Regions from separate parts of the Paenibacillus sp. NPDC058367 genome, predicted to be linked through region 1. Evidence: predicted binding sites of a transcription regulator. Region 1 holds the regulator's gene; the other holds the start of a gene.
The links. Region 1 encodes LexA, which represses DNA repair genes until DNA is damaged. Its sites were predicted from a motif close to CGAACATATGTTCG; they were not measured.

Region 1 (16,332 bases):
TTTTTCTTGCAAAGGTATATCTTTCATAGGATAATATGGGTATATTTTCCTATCAAAAGTTGGAAATGGATATTATCTGAGAGGAAGTAGAATATTGAAAACAAAGAAACCTTTTTTTAAAAAATGGTGGTTTTGGCTTATTATTGTTTTTGTTGTAATAGGGGTGATTGGATCACAGGGGAATGATAGTGAACCTACAGTATCAAAATCAGAACCAGCAGTGGCAAAGGTAGATGATACTGCAGCAACAGAGAAACCGGTCGAAACGGAAAAGCCTACCAGCAAGCCTACTGAAGAGCCAAAGGAAACGATGATAACTGAAGTTGGACAAACCATCACAACTAAGAATTTTAAGCTTACAGTTGAGTCTCTGGAAAAGCCTAAGGGAAATGATTATGTACAACCATCAGAGGGTAATGAATTTGTAGAAATCGGAATTATACTTGAGAACATTTCCAGTAAAGATTATATGGTAAGCTCTATGCTAATGTTCAATGCATACCAAGACAGCTTCTCCATAAATGAAGATCTCTTGGCTCATACTTTGGATAGTCAAGTAGGAACAATGGACGGCGCTTTAGCTGCGGGAAAGAAAATTCGTGGCAAACTAGCTTACCAGCTTCCTAAGGATTGGAAAGAACTTGAAATCAATACTGATTTTACGGTTTTAAGTTTTAGTTCAGATGGAGAAATCAAAATCGTTCTTCAAAATAAATAGGATATCTCACATATAAGAGTCTCGCCAATGCTGGCGGGGCTTTTTTTATTGTTAAACCTGATAATCTGCATTTACATAAAGTACCAAACCGATTATATTGAAAGAAAAGCGTAATGGATGAGGGGTGTTATATTTGGCGAAGATTTTTAATGAAAATACAGTTTCATTTAAACAAAAGTTATCTCCGATCCCTGAGTTTGCTTGGCATACGAGTGAGAGGTTAGCTGAAATCGCTAATTCTAAACATCTTGTCTTCGACATAAGATCGCTTGATCCAGATAAGTATTCCTTTCCTTATCATTTTCATAGAAACGCTGAAGAAATATTTGTGATTTTGACGGGAAAAGCGATGTTAAGAACTCCCGAGGGTTTTAGTGAGGTTTCTGAAGGTGATGTACTATTTTTTGAAATAGGACCTGAAGGAGCGCATCAACTTTATAATCATACGGATGCCCCTTGCAAGTATCTTGATCTCCGAACGAACCAGGGCATAGATGTTTGCGAATATCCGGACTCAGGTAAAATCAACATTCTCCCCTATCAAGAAATTTATCAGGCAGATCAACAAGCGGACTATTATAAAGGAGAAGAGCAGGTAAGGGAGAAATGGAACGGAATGGAGGATCACACTTGATTCAAGATCGATGGTTCACAGTCACGAAAATTGATCCAATTACTTATGCAATCAGTGAATATGGACATTGGGAAAAGGTGCACTCTTTTTTGTTGTTAGGGAAAGAACAAGCGGTGTTGATTGATACGGGATTAGGCATCGATAATATAAAAAGAATAACGGATCAGTTAACGGATTTACCTATCGCTGTCATCACTACGCATGTGCATGCAGACCATATAGGCAGTCATGGACAATTTGAGACGATCTATGTTCATAAAGAGGATGAGGATTGGCTGATTAATGGAATACGAGGTTTGTCCCTTGCCCAGATCAGAAAAGATATGAGCCGAGATATTACTCTTCCTGTTCCTGAGACATTTGATCCTAATACGTATACGCCTTATCAAGGGAAACCAACAGCTCTATTGCGAGAGGGAGATGTACTTGACATAGGCGGGCGTAGATTAGAGATTTACCACACGCCGGGTCATTCACCAGGCCATGTCAGCATCTTTGATCATGCGAACGGGTATCTGTTTACAGGGGATTTATTGTATGATGTTACGCCAATTTATGCTTTTTATCCCTCTACTAGTCCGGCAGATTTAGTGGCTTCTTTAGAAAAGATTGCGCAAATTCCAAATGTATCTCAAGTATTCGGCTCTCATAATACTTTGGGTCTAGATCCAGATATTTTGCAAGAGGTAATGAAGGCAGTTCGTGAATTACGTGAACGGGATCTTGTTGCTCATGGTACGGGCATTCACCAATTTAACGGATTTAGTGTGCAATTTTAAAATGAATGTTGGATGCAGCGAAAACGGCCCCCTAAAAGGACCGTTTTTTGTCTTTCCTTAAGGTTTTCAAAATTTCTAATTAGGTAAAGTAAAGTGAAGTAATCAGAGGTGGAAGGGGGGCATTTATTCGGATACGATCGACCTGAAGAATGCATGCAATTGTTGGACTTGGGAGTAGGCTTCTTTGTACTGATTGTCGGATTGTTGAATGGGCAATAAACCTGGCAAGAAGGAGATACTATACACAGGTATTTCATTGCTGTTCATGTATATTTTAAGCGTAAGTTCCTCGATAACATCAGCCTCTTCGTCAACGTTATTAAGCACATTAATATCCGCACTCGAAGCAGTTGATTTGCTGTTTTGTTGTCGTTTAGATACTTTTGAAAGGGTTAGTGCGTTAACAACAATCTCTGATCCCATTATATTGTCGAACGAGTATAGCTTTGCTATTGCTTTTTTGCTTGTTTTCGGATTGCTGGTACCTATTGCTATTTTTTTATAAGGTTCATTAAGGGCGATCAAGTGCGATTGATTGGGCGGAATGAATGTTTTGGTGAATATAATATTAAAAGATGAGGTTGCGTTTAACAGCTTAGAAAGTTCAGAAGAAGTAGATAGTTTTTTTAATTCTATAATAACGGCACTTAGAATTAAGACTCCTCCTACAATGGCAAACATATACATCAAGAAAATCAGCATGTAATCACACCTCCAAAGATTTCAGTAGAGCAAGATTTATTGCTTATTGAAAGATATGCCTGAATTCTCTCTACTAGTATCTGTTAAGAGCGAAAATCGTGGGAATTTAGAAACGACTACTGATTAGAAAAAGAGAAAGCACCCAGAGATCTGCCGATTTTGCGAGCTGAGTGCAAAATTGGGGCAACTGCTGGAGTGCTTTGTTGAGAGCTTTTTAAAATAAATATGTCAAAATCATAAGAAATTGAAGGCTGTGATTTGATCGGTATAAACAATTAGCTGTTTGTATTCGATCGGAGATTCATAGTGAGTATAGGGTCTTACAGAAACATCATTAAGGACTACAAAGTTATAGCTGAAATTTTTATCGGGATGTTCCGCACCTAAATAAGATATGTATTCATCTACAATGACATCATCCATTAGAGATTTTAAGTCAAAAACATCCTCTTTATTGGAGGTGGAAGGGGAGATGGTCCCTTGAATACTGCCGAATGAGGTGAGTAAATTTACTTTTTTTCCACTCGCTTGATCGTTGTTTAACAATAAGCCAGAGAGTTTAACAAGTGCATCGACTTTAAAATCGACGAGGGTTCTAATTTTTGAGTTGTTCAAAACGAGACACTTCCTTTCAATTTGAAATCCTGTTAACATTATTCGACATATAACCACATAATTCCTATTAGGTCATCAAAAATACATAAATACAAACACGCCCCCTCCATTGAACCATGAGTGAGGCGTGTTTATCTTTAGAGATAGATTTAATTCCTGATCGTTACTCGTGTTCCAATCGGAACAATCGCAGCTAGTGCTAACACATCTTCATTGTACATACGAATACAACCGTGGGATACTTCGTGCCCTATGGATGAGGGATCATTATTTCCATGTATCCCATAGTGAGGCTTAGATAGACCCATCCAAAAGACCCCAAATGGACCACCTGGATCGGGTTGTTTGTTAATGATTGTGAATTCACCGAGTGGTGATTGAGTTAACATTTTACCGATTCCGACTGGGAAACCCCTGATCACAATGTCGTTATCAAGAAGATAAAGCATACGCTGCGTCAGATCAACTATAATCCGGTAATTTGGCATTGTGTAACACTCCTTTCTAATTAAGATATGAGGAGGATGCCTAAACGGTTATTCATTAAAAATGGTCATTTTAGCTTATGGGAACAAATGTTCTGTGATTGATAAATGGAGTTTGATAACAATAAAAAAGCTGTTCTGCATTTGCAGAACAGCTTTTAAAAAAATAAAAGAAAGTATATATTTTTACGATATACCCTATCCTTATACTTCTCGTAGAAACGGATACCGTCCTTTAAAGGGCGGTATCCGTTTTCGCTTGGTAGGAGTGCATACTTAGTGGATATCTCGAAATAATCCGATAACTCTGCCGAGAATGGTCACGCGATTAAGGCGAAGAGGCTCGTACGCCGGATTCTCCGGCTGAAGACGTATATGATCACGTTCTTTATAAAAAGTCTTAACGGTTGCTTCATCTTCTTCGGTCATAGCTACAACGATATCTCCGTTATCAGCCGTTTGTTGTTGACGAACAATAACATAGTCGCCATTCATAATCCCAGCTTCGACCATACTGTCACCTTGAACCGATAACATAAATACTTTGTTATCTCCAACATAGTGAGTTGGAAGCGGGAAGTAGTCTTCAATATTCTCAGTAGCAGTGATAGGAACCCCGGCGGTAACCTTACCTACGACAGGAATGCGAGCGACGGTTTGCGCGAAATGATGGACATTCTCGGAATCCTCTTGGCCAAGCAATTCTATCGCACGAGGCTTCGTTGGATCTCGACGGATAAGTCCCTTCTTCTCTAGCCGATCTAAATGACCGTGAACTGTGGAGCTGGAAGCAAGACCAACAGCTTCTCCAATCTCCCGGACGGAAGGAGGATAACCCTTGCTGCGGACTTCGCTACGTATAAATTCCAGGATCGCCAGCTGGCGACTTGAAATCTTTGACATTGGAATCAACCCCATATAGTAATGTTTGGGAAAATTATAACATAGAACTACCGTTCGCACAAACATAAGTTCTAACTATTATAAATATTAATTCGAAAGAGTTAATAAATGGTAGTCTTGTATTGATTGCGTTTCCTTCAACTAAACGATAAGAGTGATTCTTTATATGAAGAATATGGTAAATATTAACCTCTGAAAAAAAGAGAACAATTGTTCTAAAATAGTATTGAACAAAACACATGTTCGTGTTATTATAATTTCAAAAGTAAGAACAAGTGTTTGGAGGATGATATTCATGTTAAAATACAGTACATACCGTAGCATCTACGATAAAGCCCCAGTGGTTGAATCTTTAGGACATAATCCTATTACCCGTTATTCAGCTCAGATTAAAGAGATAACAGAGCTTTTGCTTGAAGGCTTGATGCGTTTGTTCCGAAGAGATTTTGTTATTAAACTGACATTGATCATTGTGCTCGTACTATCAGGACTTACAGTAGTAGGTAATGTATTTGCAGGATCTACTACTTTAATGAAGGATGAGAAGCGCGTAGTGGTTGAACGTGGAGATACACTTTGGAGTATTGCTCTTGAGAATAAACCTTCTGATATGAAAACGGCTGTATATATAGAAGGAATTAAAAAATTCAATGGCATTAAAGGTAGTCAGATTAATGCTGGAGATATTCTCACTTTACCTATATATTAATATTCTAAGAACATAATAAGAGGACATGAAGAGCTTGCAGGGAGTAAACCTTGACAAGCTCTTTTTCTCATGGCAGAGTTAGAATTAATTTATAAGGGGAGGGAAAGTTTTGAATATTGATGAGTTGGTCGCGCGTATTAACGAATTGGCACGCAAACAGAAGAGCGTAGGCCTTAATCAAGAGGAAACGGCGGAACGCGCCAAGCTTCGTGAAATTTATTTGGGGAATATTCGCAATAACTTCCGAGCACAATTGAATACGATTGAATTGGTCGATAATGATGAGCATGAACAAGGTAACAAGGGGCGTAAGCATTAACACCCTGTTCCTTTTCATAGATATTACTGGATGACTAGGGGGAACGCATATGGCCCGTTCTTGGGAAAGAATGGTTCAACGCAACACGCAGCAAATTAATAAGCAAAGAAAGAAACAGGGGAAGGAAACGATTTACGCATCTAAATCTAAATCTCCTGGTAAGAACAGCGAAACCTTTAAAGGCCGTAACATTGCATTTCCAGTAGTGTTATTAGTGCTTGGTACTATGTTTTGGATGATTGGTTCAGTGGACCAGGCCAAAGGTAATGGTATGCTTATGAATTGGCTAGGAGTCGTTTTGTACTACTTACTAGCGGCACTTTTGTTCTTCCGACGTCCGTACTTGAAGGTAGAGAATGCTAGACTATCTACTATAAAATTCAACCGCGAACGGTATCTGCCAGCTTCTGATATTGAGAAAATCATCCTTTCGCGTGGAGCTGTTGTAATTAAGCATAAAGGCAAACGCACGAAATGGATTTTTACCAGACTTATGAATCGTTATGATACACATGCGATGGGGACTCGACTGGAAGCATTCGCAAAAGCTCACCAAATTGAAGTAGTTCACGAATAGAAATTAACCAGCCATGGGAGAGGGAGACCTGTAATGCCAATTTCCGCCGTACTATTTGACCTTGATGATACACTGCTCTGGGATGATCGGAGCGTTAATGAAGCATTTCGTTCTGCATGTGAAGCCGCTGGGGATACGATTGATCCACAAGAACTGGAACTTGCGGTGCGTAAAGAAGCCATTGGACTATATGAATCCTACGAAACGAACCCGTTTACAAAGATGATTGGGATTAATCCGTTTGAAGCACTTTGGGGGAACTTTACTGCAGGTGAACAGCCGGAATTCCGTCAATTGCAGCAGCTTGCACCGGGGTATCGTAAAGAGGCATGGCGTCGTGGTCTTGCAGTACTTGGTGTAGAGGACGAAGCTCTTGCTGAGACATTAGCAGCCAAATTCGCAGCAGAGCGTAGAAATCGACCTTACATCTATGAAGAAACGATTCAGGTGCTTGAAGAACTGAAGGGGAAAGTGAAGCTATTGCTTCTGACTAATGGATGCCCTGCATTGCAACAAGAGAAACTAGATGGCGTACCTGAAATCGTTCCTTTCTTTGATCACATCGTGATTTCTGGAAGCTTCGGAAAAGGAAAGCCGGATAAGGAAATTTTTCTGCATGCCCTAGAACTTTTAGATATTGCACCTGAGCAAGGAGTTATGGTCGGAGATAAGCTTACAACGGATATTCGTGGTGGGCTGGCAACAGGTTTGACTACAGTTTGGATTAATAGAAAAGGCAAACAGCCAGATCCGGAAATTCAGCCGGATTATGAAATCAAACATCTTGGAGAGCTTCTTTCATTAGTCCAATCTTTATAAAATTTCATTCATTTAAGCTTAAAGAAGGCAGTGAGTTCCTAGGTATCTAGGAGACTTGCTGTCTTTTTTATATCTACATCATATTTAATATGATAGATGAGATTTACTAGTATATGATTTAAGTCACAAGAGTTTAGCTGAATTGATGCGAAATACTGAAAAACCAATAATAATGTGTATAATAGATGGAGAATGTATAACATGAATTGGTAGATTCTTAGTAATCAATTCGACTGGGAGGAATCTAAATGAAGATTTCAAGAACAATAGTTCCTTTATTATTAGGTGCAACACTTTTAGTATTGGGAGGATGTTCATCAGACCAAACTAAACATTCTGGCGTACATAATATGAATATGAACATGGACATGTCTATGGAACCTATCAAGGTCGAGTTACATTGGAATCCTGAAGAGGTTGTTGTAAATCAGAAGGTGACCTTTGAAGCAGTGGTGACGCAAGACAACTTGGCAGTAGATGATGCGAAAGAGGTTCTGTTCGAAATTGTGAGTAAAGATGATAGTGAACAGAAAATTGAATTTAAAGGGAAGCTAGTCAGTGATGGAATCTATCAAGCAGAGGGAACACTAACGAAAGAAGGACAATATATTGTTACATCACACGTAACTGCTAGAACTCAGCATTCTATGCCTAATAAAGAACTCTCTGTAAAACCATAATTAAAAGAATAGCAATTCCTATGATTACAGATAATGCAGAGTGGAAAGGAAGGCTTTTCGAAATTCCTTTATTCTGCTAAACTTACTCTAATGTTTTACTGGGGGGACTATACGTTGGCTAAATATACACTTGAGGAAAGCTTACAACAAAGAATATTAATTCTAGATGGTGCAATGGGCACAATGATCCAACAGGTGCCTCTGACAGGTGAGGATTTTGGTGGGGAAGAATTGGACGGCTGTAATGAAATGCTAGTATTAACTCGTCCAGAAGTAATTCAGACGATTCATGAGCAGTATCTTGAAGCAGGTGCTGATCTCATTGAAACGAATACATTTGGTGCAACGTCTGTTGTACTTGCTGAATATGATATTCCGCAGCGGGCTCGTGAAATTAATCTGGTTGCAGCAAAGCTAGCTCGCAATGCCGTTGATAAATATGATACACCAGATCGTCCCCGCTATGTCGTAGGTGCGATGGGTCCTACAACAAAGACACTCTCTGTTACAGGAGGCGTCACTTTCCAAGAGCTCGTTGATAGCTACGAGGAACAGGCAGTGGCATTGATTGATGGTCAAGTAGATGCGTTATTGCTAGAGACCTCTCAGGATACGCTGAACGTGAAAGCTGGAAGTATAGGTATTCGAAATGCATTTGAGAAGACGGGTATCAAATTGCCAGTGATGATTTCGGGAACAATAGAGCCGATGGGTACCACACTTGCTGGTCAGAACATTGAAGCATTCTATATTTCTTTAGAACATCTGAAGCCTATCTCAATAGGTCTGAACTGTGCGACGGGTCCAGAGTTCATGCGTGATCATATTCGTTCACTTTCTGCAATCTCTTCAGCGGCTGTGAGTTGTTATCCGAACGCTGGACTGCCAGATGAGAATGGGCATTATCATGAATCTCCTGATTCTCTTGCGCGTAAAATTGCTGCGTTTGCAGAAAAGGGATGGCTTAACATTGCGGGAGGTTGTTGCGGAACGACACCGGAACATATCCGTGCTATGTCGGAGGCACTTTCACAATTCCCTCCACGTCCGCTTGCAGGAAATCATCCACCGGCACTTTCAGGGATTGAACCTATTTATATTGAGAACGACAACCGTCCATACATGGTTGGTGAACGTACGAATGTATTAGGGTCGCGTAAGTTTAAACGTCTTATCGTCGAAGGTAAATATGAGGAAGCCTCAGAAATTGCCCGTGCACAGGTGAAGAGTGGTGCTCAAGTTATCGACGTCTGCGTGCAAGATCCAGACCGTGATGAGATTGAAGATATTAAGCTGTTTCTAGAATTAGTTGTAAAAAAGGTTAAAGTTCCTTTGATGATCGATACTACCGATCCGAAGGTTATTGATCTGGCATTACAGTACTGTCAAGGTAAGGCGATAATTAACTCCATTAACCTTGAAGATGGTGAAGAAAAATTTGAGCTGGTCACTCCATTGATTCATAAGTATGGTGCAGCTATCGTAGTGGGTACGATTGATGAGACAGGACAAGCAATTAAGGCTACGGACAAACTGGAAGTTGCCAAACGCTCCTACGACTTACTAGTGAACAAATACGGATTAGCTGGAGAAGACCTTATTTTCGACACGCTTGTGTTCCCTGTAGGAACCGGGGATGAACAATATATTGGCTCTGCTAAAGAAACTATTGATGGGATTCGTTTAATCAAAGAAGCACTTCCAGGTGTTCATACGATCTTGGGGATCAGCAACGTTTCCTTTGGATTACCGGAAGCAGGACGTGAAGTGCTGAATTCAGTATTCCTCTATGAGTGCACTAAAGCTGGATTGGATTATGCGATCGTAAATACCGAGAAGGTAGAGCGTTATGCGTCTATTCCTGCTGAAGACCGTCGTCTTGCGGAGGAATTAATTTATAATACGAATGACGACACGCTTGCTGCTTTTGTAGCCGCCTTCCGAGGGAAAAAGGTTGAGAAAAAAGAGAAAATTTCTAACCTGTCACTAGAAGAGCGTCTGGCTTCATATGTAGTTGAAGGCACCAAAGAAGGACTTATTCCAGACCTTAATGAGGCGCTTACCAAATCAGGACCTTTGGAGATTATCAATGGCCCGCTAATGGCCGGAATGTCAGAGGTTGGACGGCTGTTTAATAACAATGAGTTGATTGTTGCTGAGGTGCTGCAAAGCGCTGAAGTAATGAAGGCTTCTGTTGGTCATTTAGAGCAGTTTATGAAGAAGGATGAGACATCGGTAAAAGGTAAGATCATGCTGGCAACTGTAAAAGGGGACGTGCATGATATAGGTAAGAATCTGGTGGAGATCATCTTATCCAATAATGGTTATCAGATCATTAATTTGGGTATAAAAGTACCACCTGAGACCATTATCGAAGCGTTTCGTCGTGAAAAAGCCGATGCGATCGGATTGTCTGGACTACTTGTAAAATCGGCACAGCAGATGGTGCTGACTGCGCAAGACCTACGCACGGCTGGGATTGATGTGCCTATTATGGTAGGTGGTGCTGCCTTGACCCGAAAGTTCACCAAAACACGTATCCGGCCGGAATATGATGGACTGGTATTATATGCTAAGGATGCTATGGATGGACTCGATATTGCTAATCGGCTTATGAATCCTGTTGAACGGGAGAAAATTGCCGAGGAAATTCGAGTGGAAGCAGAATCCGCAGTGGCAGTTGCTCCTAAGCAAGAGCTTCCTACGCTGACTAGAGCTGTACGCTCCAAAATTTCTCCAGATGCACCTGTATTTGTTCCACCCGATTTAGAGCGCCATGTCATTCGTAATTATCCATTGGGGCATATTATCCCTTATGTGAACATGCAAATGCTGCTCGGTCACCATCTGGGGCTACGAGGTTCTGTAGAGGCGCAATTAGTTGCTGGTGATAAGCGGACTGTGGAGTTGAAAGGTACTGTCGATGACATTCTACATCAAGCGATGCTGGAAGGTACGATTACTCCTCATGCGATGTATCAATTCTTTCCGGCACAATCAAGTGGTAACGATATTATCGTGTATAATCCACAGAATACAGCCGAGATTCTGCATACCTTTACTTTCCCAAGACAAGGTGTTGAGCCTTATCTCTGTCTAGCGGACTTTTTGAAGTCGGTCGACAGTGGAATGATGGACTATGTTGGATTCCTCGTGGTAACAGCGGGACACGGTGTTCGTGAGCTCTCTACAGCCCTTAAGGATAATGGCGATTATTTACGCTCACATGCGTTACAATCTGTAGCGCTGGAAGTAGCAGAAGGATTAGCGGAGCGTGTTCATCACATGATGCGTGATACATGGGGCTTCCCAGATCCTGCAGATATGACCATGAAACAAAGACATGGGGCAAGATATCAAGGGATTCGTGTATCCTTTGGTTATCCTGCATGCCCAGATCTGGAAGATCAGGGACCACTATTTAAACTATTATCCCCAGAGGATATCGGTGTTCACCTTACAGAAGGCTTTATGATGGAGCCTGAGGCTTCCGTTTCGGCGATGGTATTCGCTCATCCAGAAGCACAGTATTTTAATGTAGAGAAGCTGTAATTCTTTCATTTATACACCCGGTCTGTAGGGGGATTGTATCCCTTTCAGCGGAACCTCCCGTAACTGGGGGGTTTTTTGCTGGAAGAAGGACGTTTAGAATAGATAAGAGATTGTTCAGCCGTTAAGATGAAGGGAGGACAAAGGATGGAATTATATTTTTTAGGTACGAATGCAGGGGTACCAACTATACAACGCAATGTAACGTCGATTGCATTAAGACTTCTGGAAGAACGCCGTAGCATTTGGATGTTCGATTGCGGGGAAGGGACTCAGCATCAGGTTCTTCGCTCACCGATTCGCCTAGGGAAGCTGGAAAAGCTATTTATTACACACTTACACGGAGATCATCTATTTGGTCTTCCAGGTTTATTATCTAGTCGTGGTTATCAGGGAGGGACTTCTCCTTTAACGGTTTATGGTCCACCTGGATTGAAGGCATACTTAGATATATCCTTAGCTGTGAGCCAATCCCGAATTCCATACAAGATTGAGATTGTCGAGCATACAGGAGGAACGGTATTTGAGGATGATGGTTTTAAAGTGGAGGCAGCATTATTAGAGCATCGTATTGATAGCTATGGTTACCGGGTAACGGAAAAGGATAGTCCTGGGAGCCTCAATACGGAATTACTAAAGAGTTATGGCTTAAAGCCTGGACCGTTATATGGAAAATTAAAAAAAGGTGAAGATGTTATAACGGATGACGGTGTTCGTATCTGCGCTGCTGAAGTTGTTAGAGAACCTAAAAGAGGGCGTATTGTTACGATCTTGGGAGACACAAGACCTTGTTCAGGAGCTTTAGAACTCTCACTTCATGCAGACCTTATCGTTCATGAAGCAACCTTTGCTCATGATCTGGCAGAAATGGCGTATCAATACCATCACAGTACCGCACGTCAAGCTGCAGAGCTAGCAAAGGAAGCCAATGCAGGCCAACTATTGTTGACTCATTTCAGCTCTCGTTACAGTTCGTCTGAAGAGTTAATTCCTTTGCTGGAAGAAGCTGAACTCATTTTTCCAGAGACATTATTAGCGGAGGAATTCGGCACATATCCAATTTATCGAAGACAAAACGGGCAATTGGGGAAATGATTATTTTCCGGGAAAGCGCAGGAAATGACAGTGCTATGCTAAAAAATGCTGGAAGAGTCTCTCGTTCGATTTCATTCGACGAAGTGTGTTAGATTTAAAGTAATTACAGCGTGAAAGAGGTACGAATGGCTGGAAATCTTGCCGAAAATAAACGGACAATACCACCAAACAAAAAGTATTATTAATCATTCTAAATCCAAGCTGGGCTTAGGTTGAATGTTTATTAATACCATTATTAATTTATCACATTAATTAATTTTTTATGGAAATAGAGGGATCTATAATGGGACAGATTAAAGGATTATTGATTGACTTAGATGGTACGTTATACCATGGGCATAAAATGATTCCTGGTGCTGATTTACTGATTAAAGGTCTGCGTGAAGTGGGCATTCCTTTTTTATTTGTTACCAACAATTCATCCCGTACAGCTGCTAATGTGGCTGCACATTTATGTGGAATGGGAATCGATGCGAAAGCTGAGGAGGTATGTACCTCATCAATGGCGGCCGCACGTTACATAGCTGAGGAATCACCTGGGGCTGCAGTGGCGATACTTGGAGAAGAGGGTTTGCATGTGGCTTGTACCGAAGCTGGGCTCCGCATTGTCACAGACTCACCCGATTATGTACTGCAAGGCATCGATCGCTCCTTCAACTATACGTCGCTCTCGCAAGCTTCATGCTGGATTCTGGGAGGAGCAAAGTTTGTACTCACTAACCCAGACTTAATGCTGCCATCAGATGATGGCATTATGCCTGGCGCAGGTACGATCGGAGCAGCCATCGAGGCTGCTAGTGGAGTGAGTCCGGTAGTGATTGGCAAGCCGGAATCCCATTTAATCAAATTTGCGACAGATCTTCTTGGTATAGAGCCTGAACATGCAGTGGTTGTCGGTGATAATATGCGTACAGATATAGCAGCTGGAGTAAATGCGGGCTGTCGTACAGTTCTTGTATTTACCGGATTAACCAATGCAGAAAATCTTGACCACTATAAAAACCTTACCGGAATCTCACCGGATGAAATTTGTGCCGATTTAACTGAACTTAAAACGTTTCTCGGTGTATAATAGCTAGGATCTTATTACTTCACCAACCTAGAAGGGACGATGAGCTATGCCGGAATTGCCGGAAATGGAGAATTATAGAAAGCTGCTTAGTCAGCATATTATAAATGTGCCAATATCTGATGTAATCGTGAACAGAGAAAAATCAATTAATATGGAAACAGAAGCTTTTAGAAATGCATTGATCGGTGCGCGTGTTGTTTTTGTTGAGCGGCGTGCCAAGTATATTTTGTTTCATCTTCATGATGGACGAAGACTACTTTTACATTTAATGCTTGGTGGAATACTTTTTTATGGCACGGAGGAAGAACGGCCGGATCGTAACACACAAGTCGAAATCGCATTTGGAGATCATATCCTTTACTTTATTGGACTTCGCTTAGGTTATATACATTTGCTGTCGGTGAAGGAAAGCGAAGCCACAATGGGTAAGCTTGGACCTGAGCTGCTGGATCGTCGGATGACGCTGGAAAGATTCACTGCATTATTAAAGGGACGGAGAGGTGCGCTCAAAAGCCTGTTAGTAAATCAGCATGTGATGGCTGGAGTCGGGAATTGCTATGCTGATGAGATTGCCTTTGAAGCTAGGCTTTTACCTTCTGCACTAGTACAAAATTTAACAACTGAATCTATAGCCCGTCTTTATGAGAGCATCCAAAAAGTACTGACTGAGGCGACTGAAATTGGTGGGTACATGGAAATGCCGTTTATGACTGGGGATACTGTTACAGGTTCATATAATAATCAATGTAAAGTGTATGATCGTGAAGGCGAGTCTTGTCTTCGTGATGGGGGAACGATTATCAAAACAGAGCAGTCTGGACGCAAAGTGTTTTATTGCCCAAACTGTCAGCATGACGAATAGCTCCAAAATAGGGGCACATGTTAGCATTCGCGGTGGTTATGGGAGAGCTGCCCGATTCGCTTGGGAGAGCGGTGCAACATGTTTTCAATATTTTCCTAAAAATCCGCGTAGTTTGAAACTTAAACAGGTAGATGTAAGAGATACGAGGGATTGTGCGCTCTTTTGCCAAGACAAAGGGATTGCTTCGATTGCTCACACACCCTATGGGATTAACATGGCGGCTGGTGTAGATGATGTTACTCCGCGAAAGGTTTATGTAGCCTCTCTCTTAAATGATCTGGAGATTGCAGAAGCTTGTGGTTCATTAGGCATCGTTGTTCATTTTGGACATTTTGGTGGAATGGAGCCGTTACAAGGCTATCAAAATATTATACAATGTATGAATGAGGTGCTTCAGTCCTGGGATGGACGTACTAAGCTGCTTATAGAGAATCAAGCGGGCAACCATGGAAATGAAGGAATTACACTTGAAGAACTCGTGAAAGTTCGAGAGCTTAGCCAATTTTCGGAGAAAATAGGATTTTGTTTGGACACCTGTCACGCTTACGCAGCTGGTATCTGGAACCCTGAGCGAACGGAAGACTTCCTTGAACGAGGAGAGCGACTTGGATTTTGGCCACATCTTGTTGCTGTTCATTTAAATGATTCTAAGTTTCCTTTCGACTCAAGACGCGACAGACATGCTGGAATCGGACAAGGACATATTGGAGAGCAGGGGCTGAAAAGCTTATTGTCCTCCAAGCTTTTACGAAGCTCAGCTGTTGTCATGGAAACGGAGAAGGGTGCGGATGGCAGTCACCGAAAAGAAATTGCTACTGTGCGTGGTTGGTTTGAAGCGGAGGCGTAATTGTGATTCATATCTATATGGATGATCTTCGAAAGGTACCTAAAGGGTTCGCTCTGGCTCGTTCGACGGAAGAATGTCTTCTAATGCTGCGTGAGTGCGAGGTGGATATTTTATCACTGGATTACGATATGGAACCGGGTGATTATTCGGGTGGAGAAGTTGCCAGACGGATCGTACTGGAAGGACTGTTCCCCCGAGAAATCTATTTGCACACTTCCAGTCTGTGGGGGCGAAAAGAAATGTATGAGATCTTATATACTGCTAAACCTGAGGGGATGCTTTTGGTAAATGGTCCCCTGAGTTCTGATAAGCTTCGCGATATCGCCGAGGAGACGGACTTGAAATGAAGGTAATGAATGAAGTGGAATTACTGGAGGCGCTCAAGAGTTCAGGAGAACCGCTTGTAGTATTCTTACACACTCCACTGTGCGGTACTTGTAAGGCTGCTGAACGGATGTTAGAGGTGGCGGCTCATCTATTGCCTGCTGAACTTCAAATGGTTGTAGGCAATGTGAACATGCTGCCGAATTTGGTACAACAATATCGTATTACGAGCGTTCCTGCACTACTTGTAGCTTCTGCAGAACGGGAAAATGATCCGAAAGTTTATTATTCCATGGTTTCAGTTGAGCGAGTGCTGGAATACATAAGGAGTGTTATATCATAATCATTTCATTACAACATTTATCTCTCCGCAGGGAAGAAAGCTTAATCTTGGACGATGTGTCGCTAGAAGTTAAAGAAGGTGAGAACTGGGTCATTTTGGGACGGAATGGCTCCGGTAAAACCACAATTTTAGAGATGATGACTGGTTATTTGTTTCCTAGCAAAGGGACTGTAGAAGTGCTGGGTTATAAATATGGACAATGTGATATACGTGAGGTTCGTAAAGAAATTGGCTATATCGGGCCTTCCTTGATGGAAAAGATGTCGTTAGAAGATCCGGTGTGGGAGGTCGTAGCAACAG
Region 2 (16,332 bases), on a different contig from region 1:
AATGCTCGAATCAGTTCGGATATCGTCTTATGGAAGATAAAACGCTCCTGCTGGAATAATCCCTTTGGGTTGGCTAGGACTTTCCCACTGCAATACAATTCGCGCGTCCCCCTCATTCTCATAGTACTCCACTTTTATTTCATGTAGCTTGCCAGCAATCAGATTCACACTGCCTTTTCGCTCCTGTCCACTCTGATTCACCCAGCTATCAATGATCAGCCCTCCATCAATCCACACCCGTACCCCGTCATCAGAGGAGGAGTAAATGGTATAGGTTTCACTATAGGCTGCAGTCAGTTTTCCACTCCACCGTACAGAAAAAGCGTCGACACGAATGGCTGGATCAGGCGAACCCTGTTTCCACGAAAATTGGATGTTAGCATCGGTTCGCGTCAGCGCAGGTGCGCCGCTAAGAGTCATGTTATTGTAATATTGCCCCCATAGTCCACTCTGCAGCACACTGTCTCCCTCAGCGGCTACAATTGCCGCCTCAGCAGCATACTCTTCCCGCGTGAATACAAAGTTGTCATTCATATAGGCTCTAATTACCGCATCGGTATTCTTCTCATAAAGAAGCTTGCCCCAGGTCATCTGATAAGACCATTTGGGCTGTGATTTAGATAGTAGTGCAGGGGACGGTAGCTCTCCATTTTCTCCAATCGCTATCACTTTTCCACGACCCAGATCCCATAGACTATCATAATGACTCCCCTTAAAATCCCCATCATAGATATCTAGTGCCAGTACATCTACTTTGTCACCGCTTGGGTAGTATTCGGCAGGGTCATCACTCCACTGATTTTTGGCGTTTGGGCTCCAGACCCACAATAAATTATGCAGCTTATGATAGCTGGTGAAACGGTCAAACATAAGGTTCCACAGTCCCACGTAGTTGATCTTCTTCCCCCACCAGAACCATCCGCCATTCATTTCATGATACGGCCGCCAGAGCACAGGAACACCTGCATCATTTAGTTTTTTTAAAGAAAGGGCTATCTTATCCAGATCAGCGATCAGTGCGTTGTACTGAGAGGTACCCGGGGTTATATATTTGTCAAAATCAGCGTTGCTTATGCTCGTAGATACGTTATCCCAAGCTGGCGCAGTCCCTGGCAACTGTGCGTGATAGCTAATCGTTACGATTCCACCGGCTTTATACCAGCGAATAGCGCTGCTAACGACCCAATCCCGCTGATTGTCTATTAGTGCCGCCGTCTGATTATTGATTGCCCCCAGCTCATAGCCGTGAAGGGCGGCGAATTGCCCGCTAGTATTTTTCAGCTTACCATTGAACTCATCCGCGCTCTCCAAATAATCATGTTGTCCACTAATCCATCCTTTTCCTTGCAGAAAATAAAGGGTATTCAACAATTTCTGAGCAGAAGGTACCGTTTCCGAATCCGCCGGAGCCATTTGCAATTTACGATACGCGATTTGCCACTGAACATCGCTCACAAACCTCGATGCCGAATCAACCATATTTCGAAGATTGCGCTGTTCCATCCACTCTCACATCCTTTTAACTTTTTTAAGTTATAGTATGGGGACAATAGTGACATGAACTCAGCGAATGGACATGAAGTTGTAATTTAATTTAGGACAGTGTAAGGAACTGCTGAATAAATTCACGGCTCAATAAAAAAAAGGAGCCCGGCGGCTCCTGACTATATCTCCAATTTACCTCGTATATCTCAGCGGTAGTAATTCAGAAATATCATATTTAGCTAACCGGCCGTCCTCGGATACAATAACTTTGCAATCCTTCCCGTAATCAGCAATTAACTCACGGCACATCCCGCAGGGAGAAACTACTTTAATTTCTCTTTCCTCGCTGTCCGGATCAGAATGCCTTACCGCAACAATCGTATCAAATTCCTTGTAGCCTTCGGATATCGCTTTTCCAATCACCATCGCTTCTGCACAGACTGTAATTCGTCCCATGCTAGCTTCTACATGTACCGCTGTAAAGATTTCCCCCGTCTTAGTACGGAGCGCCGCCCCTACATGGTGTCTTCCCCATTCATAGCGTCTAGTAATAATATCTTCAGCAGAGGCAATAAGCGTCTGATCTTCAATCGTAATCAAATACTCCATATCCAATTCCGTCCTCCTCTTATTTTTCCTAAGTATATTAAATCGCACTGCATTATGATATAAGATATACTATTTTAAGTTCCAAAAAAGGAGGAGCAGATTTGAAAATACAGAAATTACTCACCGGTCTCATCATTGTTGTGTTACTTGCTTTGGGCGGTTACTGGTATGAACAGAACGGAGATCCGGCAGCCCCATCGTCCACATCCGATTCAGAAGTTGTTCAGCTGATCTTCCCATCAGATCGTTATCCTGAGACCGCTAAGCACATTCAGGACGCAATTGCTAAAGGGGAGTCCGCGACGTGCACGATTAACCGTGAGCAGGCTGAAGACAACCGCAAAGAATCCTTAAAAGGGATCCCCACCAAAAAAGGCTACGACCGCGATGAATGGCCCATGGCCATGTGTAATGAAGGCGGCAAAGGAGCCGACATTGAATACATAACCCCAAAAGATAACCGCGGCGCAGGAAGCTGGGTTGGCAATCAGTTAGAAGATTATGCGGATGGAACCCGCGTAGAATTTATGTTCAAATAATAAGCTAACGTGAACAGTGCTTCAAAAGAATAGCCCCATCCGGTATTCCGGATGGGGCTACAATGTGCATCATCTAACTTAGAATAAGCAAGCTTTAGTGATGATAACCAGCAAGATGAAGAGTACCAGAATAGCTCCTGTTGAAGTCCAAGGGCTACACACCGGACCTACTGCTGCTGGGCTTACTACCGGACCTACGTTACATCCACAACCATGTTCAAATCCCATGTTCAATTCCTCCTAATGATTAATGACTACAGCACAAGATATGTAAAAAGGAGATAAGCCGTTTGGGCGAATTGGCAAACAAATGCTATTCACCTAATGAATTAGGTAGGCACAGTCGATAAACAGGATATACACAAAGGAGGTGCAATATGGATATAGCCGCGTTATCAATAGCAATGAGCCAAGCATCCTTAGCTCAAAATGTAGGAATACAAGTCATGAATATTGCCAAAAATCAGGCTGAAACCCAGAGTCAAACGATGGTGGAAATGCTGGGCAAAAGCGTTGCTCCCAATTTAGGAAAAACACTTGATATTAGTGTTTAATTGATTTATGCTAAGGACACACAAGAACACTCGTTCTTATGTGTCCTTATATTTTTACCCTACACAGCCCCTCGGGCTTTTCTTTTGTCTTATTATACGAACATACGATCCTATAATTGATTCTGAATGAGGTGAATGATGTGAATAACATGAAATCCTATTATCAAATGACTGCGCTGGAGAAGTGGACAGAAGATTTATACAAGCGTCTGAACCTTACTCAGCCTTCGCAAATTTCGATTGCTTATATTGCAGAACGGCTTAATATTTGGGTTCATTATTTGGATGTAAGAAGCAAGAGCATCGAAGCGTCAGCGGGGATGTATACCATGTTTATTGACAACCGGCTTCCAGTCAGTCTGCAGCGGCTAGAGTTTCTCCATGAGCTCTGTCACCTGCTCCGCCATGGTACTGATCAAATATTAATGCCAGAACATTTTACGCGGGCACAGGAGGATGAATCTGAGCGATTTATTCTTTATGCAGCTATGCCCTACTCCATGATCTCCCGCATGACATTGCCTGAGCAACGGGAAGATGCAATCAGCTATCTTGCAGCAGAATTTCAAGTGCCAAGCGAGCTGGCTTTACAGCGGATTGATCAAATTCAAAGACGTGTTTTTCAGGGGCAATTATTGGCCGTGATGGGAAGAAACGAAGAACGATTAACACATATTCAATAATGACTGCGGAGATAATAAGAGTAGTCGCAATGAAGGACCATTAATTTTGGTGGAATTTCTCGCAAGGGGGATCGATATGGAAGCCATTAAAGTAATTGAATTATTGATGACTCATCCAGATTATAACGTAGATGCAGTACACCCCGAAATTCCGGATTTTGTTGGGATCGAGTCGATTGAAGTGGATCATGAAACGGGGACCTTCTCCATTTTATTGCAAGAACCCAAAGACGACTGAAGATGATTTGTGTAAGTTCATAATAAAAAGGCAGCAAGTATAGTATACCCAGGCAATTCTTTACCTACGCGGGTTACCTATCGGTAGTTAAATTGCTGCCTTATTTGTAATAGTAAGCTCTCTATTATGCGGATACAAACTGAATCACACCAATAAGAGTTAGAATGAGGAATATACCCACAACTCCCCAAATAATAAACCATAAGATTCTGAGACCTGGTAGCCTGGGACTAGTATGATTCTCCAATACCTTAATTCGCCGCTCCAGCTCCTGTATTTTTTCTTCTTGTTGCATCATTTTCTTCCTCCCTTCTAATGTGTAAATTACAAGATACAATAGATATGACATACCAGTCACAATATATTATCTTATAATATATACATTTTATCTAAATGGAGGGAATTAATGAAGAAAAGAACAAAAATAATTCTTACTACCTTCGCTATTGTATATGGAGTCGCTTCTTTAGCGCTTCAGGCCTTCCGAAATCATATGGATAATGAAGTGATTCATTATTTGGTAGCTACGAGAGATTATAAGAATGAAGATCTTTATAAAGTCTATACCCAGATTGGTAAGGCTCCCGTCGTAAGTACAACGGTGATTTTTGCAGATGAACCTAACGTAAGATACTTTTATCGAAAAGAGAAGGATCGGATATATCAATATAACATGTCTCCTGTAAAAGTTACTGATCCAAACTATACATATAAACATATTGAGGAGCCCCTCCCCTAAAGGGGAACTTCTATTATAAAGGTGCGATTGTCTCAGCAGTCATGATATGGCTGCTGGGGCAATCGCGCCTTTTTTAGATTCTAACCCTTGATCTAGACGCTAACAAATTTTCTCAGGAACATAATGTGACCAAATGCCGTCCTAAATGGTGTTATAGGTAAAGGGGGCATAGAATCATGCAACGATCCATGACCCGGCCGGGAAATCATGTGATAAAGAGTTACGAAATCTACGCAGATATGCTGTTCCGGATTGCTTTGGTCCATTTAGGCAGCCGCCAAGATGCCGAAGAAGCCACTCAGGATACCTTCATCAAACTGATAGAAAAAGCACCAAAGTTCATAGACGCTGAACATCAGAAAGCATGGCTGATCCGGGTAATCACCAATCATTGTAAAACATTACTGGGCAGAGGCTGGCGCAAGCGCGAGGTTAAACTGGAAAATGCTGAGCCGATTGCGGTAGACACACCCGAGGATTTGGCTCTACTGCAGTTAGTTATGGCGATGCCTATGAAGTATAAAACCGTAATCCATCTTTATTATTACGAGGACTATCCCATCCAGGAAATCAGCAAGATTCTGCAGATTAGTCAGTCTGCCGTGAAGATGAGACTTCAGCGGGGACGGCAACTGTTAAAACTGGAGCTGGAAGGAGTGGAATCACAATGAAAGAAGATCAGTTTCGAACATTATACAAGAAAGCGGTGGATTCTATGAAACCAGGTGAAGAGATGAAAAAAGAATTGATCGACAAACTGGAGCAACAGCAGGAGCGGAAACGTCCACGCAAGACGGTTTATATCGCGGCAAGTATCGTCCTCGCCGCCGGGATCGGCTTAGCTGCACCTAATATATGGCAGCAGCTAAATGGCCAGAGTACTCAAGGGCAAATCGCTCAGGTAACTCCAGGTCCAAGCCAACCAGACAATTCTGGCACAAATGCGTCCGGAAGCATTGTTATCCCCAAGCTGGAACTGCCGGATACCAAATCTGGCGTTATGGCAGATATGATCGCTCTAGTCGTATATAAAGATAACATTTATACACAGTCTGCGACTCGAATCAACGCAGCCGATGCTGCCGCTCTGCGCGGTGACAAGCTGGGACGTACTACAGGTGGCATCGATGAATGGAGCGGTAAAGACAAATATATTGAGTTAGCATCTAACATCGGCGAAACGGATATCTATTCCATAAAGGGATATGATTCCAATTTCCTGATTATGTCCTATTCGGAAATCAACGGCGAGGTATTCGCCGAACTGTATGAGCATACAAACGGGATCACCGTAAACAGCGGCGCTGATCTATTTGGCAAGCTAAATCTTGAAGGTCGAATTACTTCCGCACAGTGGGAAAGCTTCGACAGCTGGAACAACGGGCAGCAGCAGTACACACCGCTCGCTGACGACGAGGCACTTAATGGCTTCGTGAAGGCACTCCAAACGGCCAAACCTTTGGCAGCAGAGTCTCTTACCGCGCAAGGCATCTACGACAGCGAAGACCGCAAGGTTCTCTATCTCCAGCTGGAAGACAACGCCAGGGTAGAGCTGACGCTGTTTGGTGAAGGGCTAGTACATTACGGTCAGGCACCTGTATTCTTCGAGGTCGAGTCCGGGGCATTCCAGCAGCTATGGGATAGTATGAAACCATAAGAATGATGGTCGAAAACCGAGAGTACAGCGATTGGAATAACGATTGGGACAACTTTTCGGGCACCATCCCTATCAGAAAAGTCTAACTGGATACAAAAAAAGGCGCTGCTTCAAAACCATTTCATGGCTTGCGACAGCGCCCTTTTTGTGTTGGCTGCATGGTTTGCATTGCGTCATGTCAGAATATCAGATTCTAAGTATAAAAGAGCCGTTGTAGATTAATCCTATGATGGCTCTTTTACATGTTCAATACTGCTATGATAACGGGACTCAAAAAAAGAACGCCCACCATGGACGTTCCTGAGATTCTTATTCGTATACAACGTTCCAGCTAGTTAAGCATTTACACTTTCTGTTTTACGATCCTGTCTTGTGTGTAATGTTTTCATCGCAAATCTTGCTATCGGCTGAGCAACCAACAGTTCAATCCAAAATGCTATACCAAAGTTTCTTGGCCAGATATGAAGGAAGTTTTTAAGTGGCTCTAGACTTATTTGTTTTGTCCCAACCCATGTGCCGATAATCGATAGTAAAATAGATAACACTGTAACATTCAATAAAGTATTCAACAGCACCCTAGCATTAAATCCATCGGTTTGTCCCATGTATTTCGGCATCACTTTCCCAACAATCGGCCCAGCAACTAATTTTACGGAAAAAACTACGATCATCCACATAAACGGAATAACCTTTAGTGTATCTATATACACTTCCTTACTGAAGCCACGTTCCAACCCCACAATAATAGGGGCAATAGTGTTTACTGAAATGATTGAAATAATGAGTGAAAATAATATACCTTCTTTTCCGTTTCTGGGCAGTCTTGTGTCTCCATGCATGTTTGTCATCTCCGTGAATCATATTTCAGATGGCAGACGTATCATGAGACATATATTTTTGGCCCAATAAAAAGACCAATATCTCTACACACTGATTTAATAATTATATTACTTTTTTCAAATGAATGTCAGACCTCTATTTAAAATTTATTAAATTCCTCTGCTCTTTAGTGCATTCAAAAGATTTAAACTATCCCTGAGGTAAGCGCATGGCGATAAATCTTGCATCAGTAAATCCGTTAGCAAACTCGAAATTCGGGCCTTCCTAATTCTCTTCCCTTTGAATTTTTGTGCCTATAGACAGCAAAAAAACCTTACAAAGTAAGGGTTTTTGATAAGTGGGCCCTGAGGGACTCGATCCCCCGACCAATCGGTTATGAGCATATGATAACCGTTTCAGTGGCATATCCACTTCAATCTTCCGCTGAGTAATTTCACCTGTTTTATCGAGATATATCATTTCAATTGTTTGGGCGATACTCATTCCCATATGTAAAAAATCCGTCAGTTGTGCTGACGGATTAAACGATTGAGAGTTCGGCTAACATTTTATAACAAGATAGTCTTAGAAATAATCACAAGGAGGATAAACAGTACCAAGATTGCACCTGTACTATCCATTTAAAGCCCCGACTGTGGGCAAAGGTTAGAATGAGGATCTGGACCAAATCAGTCATGCTGCGTAGTCCAGTATTTACAGAGTTTATCGTATAAACATAAACTACCCCCAACGACTTAATGTTGATGGGGGCAACTTTCATTATCTTCATTACAAATCCGCAAGTATCTACTGGCAGATATCCACTATGGGTGCTGGTCATAGTGGGAGGTTTGAAACTTAAATCAAGAAAGTTTTAGATATGATTACCAACAATATAAACAGAACCAGAATTGCAGTCGTAGAAGTAAAACCTCCGCCAAACCCTCCAGCAAATTCACCCATCATAATTCCTCCTTTGTAAATTAATGCCACTTAAAATATACAGGCTTTTGTAATGATGACCAGCAGGATAAAGAGCACCAAGATTGCACCTGTGGATGTAAAAGCTCCACCAACAAAACGTTCAGGTTCACGTTCACGTTCACGTTCTCCAATACCGCATCCACCAACAAATTCGCCCATTCGTGAATTCCTCCTTTGTAATTGAATACAAATGTAGGATATGCCAGTTTTCTGATCATGCTTGGGTATATGAGAGATGAAATTAACCCCGCTAACCAATTAAGGTAGACGGGGTATTTGATATACACATTTATGCTAAAACTAAATTCAAATTCATTTCTGATGTAATAAACATCAGCAACCTTAACGCTCCCATTCCTGGACTGGACCCTCACAATTAATTACGCAGTTGGCCAGAAACACCTTTTCTGTTTTTCAAATAGTTATATCCGCCAATAGATATGAGGGCTCCACACAACATTACAACCATCAAAGATTGTCGTTCCTCATTCGCAACATCATAAACAATAATGAAAAACCTGGTTTCATTTTCTCTGCTTTATGTATTTCTTAATCAAATAAAACAATACAAATCCTAACAACACCAAGCCAAGTATGGTGATCCATAGAATCGTTGGATTCCCTACGAAAAAGTATGTATTTCTGTATTGAAAATCTTCATTGTTCATCTGTATAAAAGCTCCTTGTTCTACGAACTATCTATTTCTTCGCAGCCCATCGTTTTTCAACTTTGAAGTCCTTCTTAATTGCTTTATTATCCCATGAATCCAGTATAATCCTGGGCTCTGACTCAAGGATATCCTTTGCTTTATCAATCTGCCCTGACTTGAAAAAGTTTATAATTTCTATAAGGTCACTTCTACTATGTAATCTTACGGCGTTATAACTAGCAAGTTCTTCACACGCTGAGGTATATTGGTTTGAGGATATTACCATGGACTTTTTTGCCCTGTAATATCTCATGGAACTATAGATCTCTTGAACAGCTCCTAACTCTACTGGATAGGAATAACGCTTTGCCTGAACGACATTTCGAACCCCCTCCCCGTCTGTAAACACTAAGTCAGATCCAAAATCTCTGCTTCCTCTCGTTTTATATGCATCACTATAACCCATGGCCAAAAATAAACGATACAGATATTCTACAAAGCCAGTTCCGTCTTCCATTCGGTCTATGTCCTGGATCGTAATCTTAAGTGGATCAATTACTATACTTTGGGGAGGGTAACTCTTCTTTCTAGATAAAACTCTGAATACAAAAACAGCAGTAATGATAGCAAGAATAACCAACAAAATTATCATTTTTGTCAACCAGCAACCCCCATTAATATAAGAACCTCGCATTAACTAATGAATACTTGTGTTCTTCTTCCTACTTCAATTCGTTCAGTAAATTTTCCTCCTGTATATTCTTCTATTGCCTTTTCCCAAAAGAGTTGAGCGGGCTTGTTGTTATCTATTTGGTAAACTTCCCATTTTCCCTGGTGCAAATCAAATATATCTTTAGCAACCAATCTCCCTAATCCCAGCCTACGATACTTCTTCGCAATAAAAAATTCAGCAATAGAAAAATATGCGTCATCTTCTTCCCGATTTTTTAATTTGACTAAGACAAATCCAACAATTTTCCCATTGAGACTGATTAAATATGGATAATTGGGGTCTTTAGACCAATATTCATCAATTGGATAATTACCATATTTTCCGTTTTCCTCAAACTGCAACTCCATAAATTCTGAGAAATCATAAATATAGAATTGTAACAGGTTGCTGAGTATTTCTTTATGTTCCAAGGTTGCTATTTTGATTTCATAGTCCATGTTTGATACCATCCCTCTGTAGATTTAACTATCGTTTCCCGTTAGTTAAGTCCCAAACAAACCATGTTGCGATAAATTACTTTATAGTGTCGTGTTCATAGATTTTGGTGGGTCGTCCCCATTCAAAATTATCCAAACCGATTTCTCTGAATCCATATTTCTCATAGTAACGAATATGATCAGTCGTTATATAAACCTTCGTATATCCCAATTGCCCCACCATTTTTCTGGCATGCTCCAACAATACTGAACCTAAACCTTGCCCTCGCTCATTCTCGTCAATGAACAAAGGAGCAATCCATGGCGATAAATCTTTTCGAATTATATATTCCTGCTCAATCAATTGATAAAATCCAATTATTTTGTCGTTTTTTAATAGCAGAAATGTTAATGGCAAACCATCTTCAGCCGATAAACTTTCGTCAATTTTAGGGAGTACCACCTTCTGAACGTTTGGCCATTTTTCTTTAACATATTCAGCAAACTCTATATGACGCTCTGGACACTCTATTATAGATTTAATAGCTTGCATTAAGTCACTCCTTCATAAATACGGTTCTTGATGAGTATCACCTTCAAAAATAGGTGCTTTCAGATTACACCTTAAGTTAACTGCGGGAAACGGAAAGTTTATTTTAAGTTAAACTTTACTACCTGTTAGCTTGATGAGGCGCCCGCCAGTCTATTGTGTTTCATTGACAATTTATACGGGAATAAGACGTGGTGAGATCCTTGGACTTCGCTTGGGTGATATCGACTTCGAAAAGAAATAAATCAAGGTGATCCAGACGGCCAACTGGACACGTGATGGTTTAGTCATTCAACGTCCGAAAACGAATGATTCCATACGACGGGTAAAACTTTATCAGAATATTATTGATGACCTTAAGGAACGCTACAAGCAAATCGAGGCTTATAAAAAAGAATATGGAGACTCATATGAGGATAATGACTTAGTATGTTGCTAGCTGGTGGAGGCTATATAGATCCAAGGTAGCTGAACGACTGGGTATGACTCCAGCGATGTTAAACGAACGATAATCACCTACTCCCAATCAAACTGGAAGAGGCCGTTGACAAAATTGAAGCAGGACTGAATAAACACGCTGAAAAACAGCTCGAAACTGCAGAAAAATAATTCACGTTAGCAAATCCGTTAGCAAACTTAAAATCCCGGCCTTTCCCCATCCTATTTTCTTTATATCACTAACCCTATAGACAGCAAAAAACCCTTACAAAGTAAGGGTTTTTGATAAGTGGGCCCTGAGGGACTCGAACCCCCGACCAATCGGTTATGAGCCGACCGCTCTAACCAACTGAGCTAAGGGCCCGGATCTAAAAATATCCGAATGTACAATTGCTGTTGTAAATAAATTGGTTGCGGGGGCAGGATTTGAACCTGCGGCCTTCGGGTTATGAGCCCGACGAGCTACCGGGCTGCTCCACCCCGCGTCAGAAAAAATATTCAAACAGCGACAATAAATAATATACATTACAAATTGGGTCTACGTCAAGGAAGAATTTATAAAAGTTCTCAAGGCAGAAATCTAACCCCGTACCTTCCCTTACGGGATCGATAAATTTCTACAAAACGCGGGTCATGATAACCGTAAATCCAGCCATCTTGCTCCAATCTTTTAGCCAAACAACCTGCTTGAAATCTGGTCCTGAACAGTTTCGCGAAGTATATCCAATTCATGATGCCCTCTTCTCCTTTTCGCAAATTTATGATACACCGCTCTGAACTTATCATGCCCAAGTTCCACAAAATAAGCCACCAGAAAACTGGTGGCTTAGGGCATATTCCAGAGTCATTCACCGATCGAGTCAAAATAGACCGTGGGATCTTTTTCAAGTGTATCCAGCATGGTATTCCCTTGCTTCTCCCAAGCTTTGAGTGCATTCTCGACGGTTTTCTTCCCCTGATAAACATCAATGAATAGTTGACGTCCAACATCGCTAATCCGGCTAATCCCAGGCTTCTGCATCTGTAAACTGATCAATAAAGGATCCGTTGCAGGTAAAGGCTTAAGTGTATAAAAAGCTTCCAAATTTACAGAAGGGGTCTGAGCGGTAATATAATCCTTACGGGAAGTCAGTTCACTCTTGTTATGAGCTTTAATTTTCGCAACCTCATTACTGTTGACGAACTTAATCAAATCCCAGGCATCTTCCTTATTAGTAGCCGTAGAACTAATAGCCATCATATTACCAAGCCATGTTCCAATGGCAACATCCGGTTTTTCCTGAAAGGTAGGTACAGTAACCACACCCCATTTGATGGGACTGTAATTTTTGATCTTAGCAGCATTACGGGCCACTCCCGCCAGTTCATTGAGATAACCATATTCTCCAACGACCATTGCTGCTTTTCCTGTGAGGAACAGATCGCCTTGGATTGGACTGTAGGCATTCCCTTCTGTTCCTGCAAAATCCAACCCATTTAGCTCAGGTACAATTTGTTTCTTAACCAACTGGCTGTAAGTAGTCCAAGCCTGATTCCACTGTGTGGTATTTACAGTCATGTGCTGACCCTTATTATCGTACATCGTAAGTTCTAGCGGTGCGACATAGCTCTGCATATCCCAGAATGGATCACTTAAGTAACGGTTCATCGAGAACCCGTATATCCGAGTTTCTTTATTAGATGACTTCTTCGTCACCTTATCTGCCAGTGTAAACAGTTCATTCCAAGTCATCTTGTCCGTTGGATAGCTCACACCAGCAGCATCAAAGATTCCCTTGTTATAAAAAAGCGCACTAGACGAGAAGATCGGCGCCAACGCAAAAAGACTTCCTCTACCCAGCTCACGAACTCCATTCAGCATTGTAGGCGCCATATTGCTTAAATCATACTGATCACGCGCTATAAGCGGCTCCAGCGATTGGACAAGATTATGATCTACCAAACTCTTCACTAATGCGCTATCACCGACGATCACATCAACAGGCTTATCCCCGCCCATAATCGCTCGGATATTTTCCAAATTGTCAGAGCTTGCGTCTGAGGAGGTGTTATTGTACCGAAGGTCATTCGTATCTATAGCCGGAATAATCTCCAATTTGATTTCTGGATGCTGCAATTCATACATATCTGTAAACTGCTGACGAAAAAACGAATCGTCCTCCCCAGACCATAGACTCCCAATACGCAATACACGTTGCTCCACTGAAGCCTTAGAAGGCTCAGCCCAAGCCGTATTCCACCCATCAGAGATTAGTGGTAGTATCAGCGCAGCGCATACCCCAAAGCTTAACCAGCGGCGCCAGAGCCGTTTATTGTTGTTTATATGATTCATTATTATATCCTCCCATAAAATACTTGATTCTTCTACATCTTATGGATAAATAATCCATAATCCTAGTAACAGTATAAAGCTTTAATCAAGAAGGGAAGTTACAGGACGTTTAAAGTTATACTACGATTTCTTCATATTATTCTCATAAAAATCTTACTAGGAGCTTTTGCAGATACACGATCTCCACTTTCCCACTCACACTTGCTCACTTGCTACATTCCCGCTGACCGACACAATCCTACCCTCTACGACTGGATAATTGCACTTTCTGCAACTATTAGAGCCGAGTTTATTTTGGTTCTCCTTTTAATTGCACTCTGTACAATTAAAAACCGTTACTAGAAGGTTTCGACAGATACTAGGCTGATAATAATTGCGCAAAGTGCAACTATAGTGCCAATTCCACTAAGGAGAGTTAGTTTAAGTGTACAAAATACAACTATTCGTGTCTTGGATGACAGTTGAGAATGTTGTGTCCCTCTTTTTATTCGCACTCCTCACAATAATAAAAGCCCCTCACTGAAAAGTGAGAGGCTCGCCTAAACTATACTCATTTATTTAAGCTTAAACACCAAATGATGAAGGATCTTTTCTCCAAGACTTCAGTACTTCTACGTCCGTCGATTCAATTTTACCTTGTGCAAGAGCCACATCAATCAATGTGCTGTAGTTGGACAAGCTTTGTAATGGCATTTCAGCTGCAGCAAAAGCATCCACTGCACGGTCCAGCTCATAGCTGAAGATTGCGAGTACAGCCAGCACTTCTGCACCAGCTTCTTGCACGGCCTGAGCAGCTTTGATGGAGCTTCCACCTGTGGAGATCAGATCTTCAATAACAACAACCTTTTGTCCCGGCTTAATCAGACCTTCGATCTGATTCTGCTTGCCGTGGCCTTTAGCTTTATCACGGATATAAGCCATAGGCAGATTGAGCTTATCTGCTACCCAAGCTGCGTGTGGAATACCCGCGGTTGCTGTACCTGCGATCACTTCAGCGTCCGGATACTCGCTCTTAATAAGCTGAGCGAAGGCATCTGCAATATAGTTACGAACTTCTGGGTAAGCCATAGTCAGACGATTGTCGCAATAGATCGGCGATTTGATACCAGAGGTCCATGTAAAAGGCTCCTGTGGACGCAGCGCTACTGCTCCAATCTCCAGCAAATAACTTGCTACTTGTTCACTTCTATTTAATGAGCTCATGCTAGGGTCATCTCCTCAATAATGTTTAGTGCTGCGTGACGTGGATCTGGTGAAGCTGTAATCGGCCGTCCTACAACAAGGTAGTGACTACCCTGACGAATGGCTTTTCCAGGCGTCATAACCCGGGACTGATCGTCCAAGGAAGCACCTGCTGGCCGGATACCTGGTGTAACCGTGCAAAATGCTGGGCCGCAAGCTTCTGCGATAGCTGCGGACTCTTGTGGCGATGCTACTACACCACCTAGACCCGCATCGGCAGCCAGCTTGGCGTATCTTACCACAGTATCCGCTACCTCTCCAGCGATCCCAATTTCGTTATTCATCACTTCTTGACTCGTACTGGTTAGCTGGGTAACTGCAATAATCAAAGGCATCTTAAGGGCAGCATTAGCACTAACTGCTGAAGCCGCTCCTTCGCGTGCTGCAGCCATCATGGCTGAGCCTCCTGCTGCGTGTACGTTAAACATATCAGCGCCAAGATTCGTAAGACTTTGAGCGCCACCTTTTACCGTGTTAGGGATATCATGCATTTTCACGTCAACGAACACAGAATAGCCACGAGATTTCAGCTCTTGAATAAATTCTGGTCCTGCCGCATAGAACAACTGCATGCCTACCTTCATATAGCAAGGAATTCCTGCCAGCTTATCGATCAAGGCTCTTGCTCCAGTCACATCAGGATAATCCAAAGCGATCATCAGACGGTTCGCCATCGCTTTCCACTCTACTTCTCCTACTCCCATAACCATGCTCCTATCCAGTGCAGACTACATCCACACCCTTTATTTATTAGACCCTAGGCATAGCGGAACGGTCTGCGTAAACGCAAACCGCCCTATGCATCTTTATGAGATTAGTTCAATTGTCCGACAAAAGCAGGCATGGACTGTGACGAGAAGTTAATCGTCTGCAGCATTCTGAGAAGTGCCGTCACTGTATCCAGTGAAGTCATACATACGACGCCATTCTCAACCGCTTCACGGCGGATTCGGAATCCGTCACGTTCTGGCGTTTTACCTTTAGTCAGTGTATTAAAGACGAAGTTAGCTTGCCCACCACGAATCAAGTCGAGAATGTTTGGCGCACCTTCATCCAGCTTATTTACATTCATTACGTTGAGGCCTGCTTCTTCAAGCGCTTGTGCCGTGCCTCCAGTAGCAATGATTTTGTAACCCATGGAGTGGAAGCCTTTCATAAGTTCTACAGCTTCTGCTTTATCTTTATCTGCCACCGTAACGATGATAGCGCCAGTAGCTGGAATTTTCATCCCTGCTCCGATCAGACCTTTGTATAAAGCTTTTGCATACAACTTATCACGGCCCATAACTTCACCGGTCGATTTCATTTCAGGTCCGAGTGTAGGTTCTACTCTGCGTAGTTTCGCAAAAGAGAACACTGGTACTTTAACCGATACATAATCGCTTTCCGGCCACAAACCTTCTGTATAACCGTCATCCTTCAGCTTGCTGCCGAGAATGATTTTGGTTGCCAAATGCGCCATTGGAATTCCTGTCACCTTACTCAGGAAAGGAACCGTACGCGAGGAGCGTGGATTTACTTCGATTACGTATACTTCGTTCTGATAGATAACAAACTGGATGTTGACCAGTCCAATCGTCTTCAGTTCCTTAGCGATTTTAATTGTGATCTCAGCGATTTTCTCTTTTAGACCTTCATCCAGATATTGCGGAGGATATACGGCG

Region 2: the regulator LexA is predicted to act here: its motif matches at 3,285-3,298, upstream of ACFWMP_RS19520 (ImmA/IrrE family metallo-endopeptidase).

The regions. Positions count from the first base shown of each region.
Region 1 covers NZ_JBHXIZ010000002.1:778,378-794,709, forward strand. Annotated here, with positions in the region: gene ACFWMP_RS14415 (DUF4352 domain-containing protein) at 95-718, shown strand; gene ACFWMP_RS14420 (cupin domain-containing protein) at 852-1,352, shown strand; gene ACFWMP_RS14425 (MBL fold metallo-hydrolase) at 1,325-2,131, shown strand; gene ACFWMP_RS14430 (hypothetical protein) at 2,255-2,833, opposite strand; gene ACFWMP_RS14435 (hypothetical protein) at 3,068-3,448, opposite strand; gene ACFWMP_RS14440 (L,D-transpeptidase) at 3,598-3,936, opposite strand; gene lexA (transcriptional repressor LexA) at 4,210-4,836, opposite strand; gene ACFWMP_RS14450 (LysM peptidoglycan-binding domain-containing protein) at 5,132-5,545, shown strand; gene ACFWMP_RS14455 (DUF896 domain-containing protein) at 5,655-5,864, shown strand; gene ACFWMP_RS14460 (hypothetical protein) at 5,914-6,441, shown strand; gene ACFWMP_RS14465 (HAD family hydrolase) at 6,475-7,260, shown strand; gene ACFWMP_RS14470 (FixH family protein) at 7,509-7,940, shown strand; gene metH (methionine synthase) at 8,115-11,492, shown strand; gene rnz (ribonuclease Z) at 11,637-12,584, shown strand; gene ACFWMP_RS14485 (HAD-IIA family hydrolase) at 12,868-13,656, shown strand; gene ACFWMP_RS14490 (Fpg/Nei family DNA glycosylase) at 13,703-14,518, shown strand; gene ACFWMP_RS14495 (deoxyribonuclease IV) at 14,508-15,365, shown strand; gene ACFWMP_RS14500 (cyclic-phosphate processing receiver domain-containing protein) at 15,368-15,712, shown strand; gene ACFWMP_RS14505 (thioredoxin family protein) at 15,709-16,032, shown strand; gene ACFWMP_RS14510 (ABC transporter ATP-binding protein) at 16,032-16,332, shown strand, end outside.
Region 2 covers NZ_JBHXIZ010000003.1:595,556-611,887, forward strand. Annotated here, with positions in the region: gene ACFWMP_RS19495 (glycosyl hydrolase) at 28-1,503, opposite strand; gene ACFWMP_RS19500 (cytidine deaminase) at 1,678-2,094, opposite strand; gene ACFWMP_RS19505 (NucA/NucB deoxyribonuclease domain-containing protein) at 2,202-2,633, shown strand; gene ACFWMP_RS19510 (hypothetical protein) at 2,712-2,861, opposite strand; gene ACFWMP_RS19515 (YjfB family protein) at 3,011-3,187, shown strand; gene ACFWMP_RS19520 (ImmA/IrrE family metallo-endopeptidase) at 3,337-3,870, shown strand; gene ACFWMP_RS19525 (hypothetical protein) at 3,947-4,108, shown strand; gene ACFWMP_RS19530 (hypothetical protein) at 4,233-4,406, opposite strand; gene ACFWMP_RS19535 (DUF3139 domain-containing protein) at 4,515-4,847, shown strand; gene ACFWMP_RS19540 (RNA polymerase sigma factor) at 5,024-5,518, shown strand; gene ACFWMP_RS19545 (hypothetical protein) at 5,515-6,504, shown strand; gene ACFWMP_RS19550 (DUF2798 domain-containing protein) at 6,840-7,343, opposite strand; partial or broken gene ACFWMP_RS19555 (YjcZ family sporulation protein) at 7,893-7,958, opposite strand; gene ACFWMP_RS19560 (YjcZ family sporulation protein) at 8,182-8,286, opposite strand; gene ACFWMP_RS19565 (dihydroorotate dehydrogenase) at 8,317-8,466, opposite strand; gene ACFWMP_RS19570 (restriction endonuclease) at 9,007-9,609, opposite strand; gene ACFWMP_RS19575 (GNAT family N-acetyltransferase) at 9,651-10,127, opposite strand; gene ACFWMP_RS19580 (GNAT family N-acetyltransferase) at 10,204-10,659, opposite strand; tRNA gene ACFWMP_RS19585 (tRNA-Ile) at 11,385-11,458, opposite strand; tRNA gene ACFWMP_RS19590 (tRNA-Met) at 11,503-11,579, opposite strand; gene ACFWMP_RS19595 (hypothetical protein) at 11,662-11,826, opposite strand; gene ACFWMP_RS19600 (ABC transporter substrate-binding protein) at 11,939-13,426, opposite strand; gene pyrE (orotate phosphoribosyltransferase) at 13,991-14,629, opposite strand; gene pyrF (orotidine-5'-phosphate decarboxylase) at 14,626-15,372, opposite strand; gene carB (carbamoyl-phosphate synthase large subunit) at 15,483-16,332, opposite strand, start outside.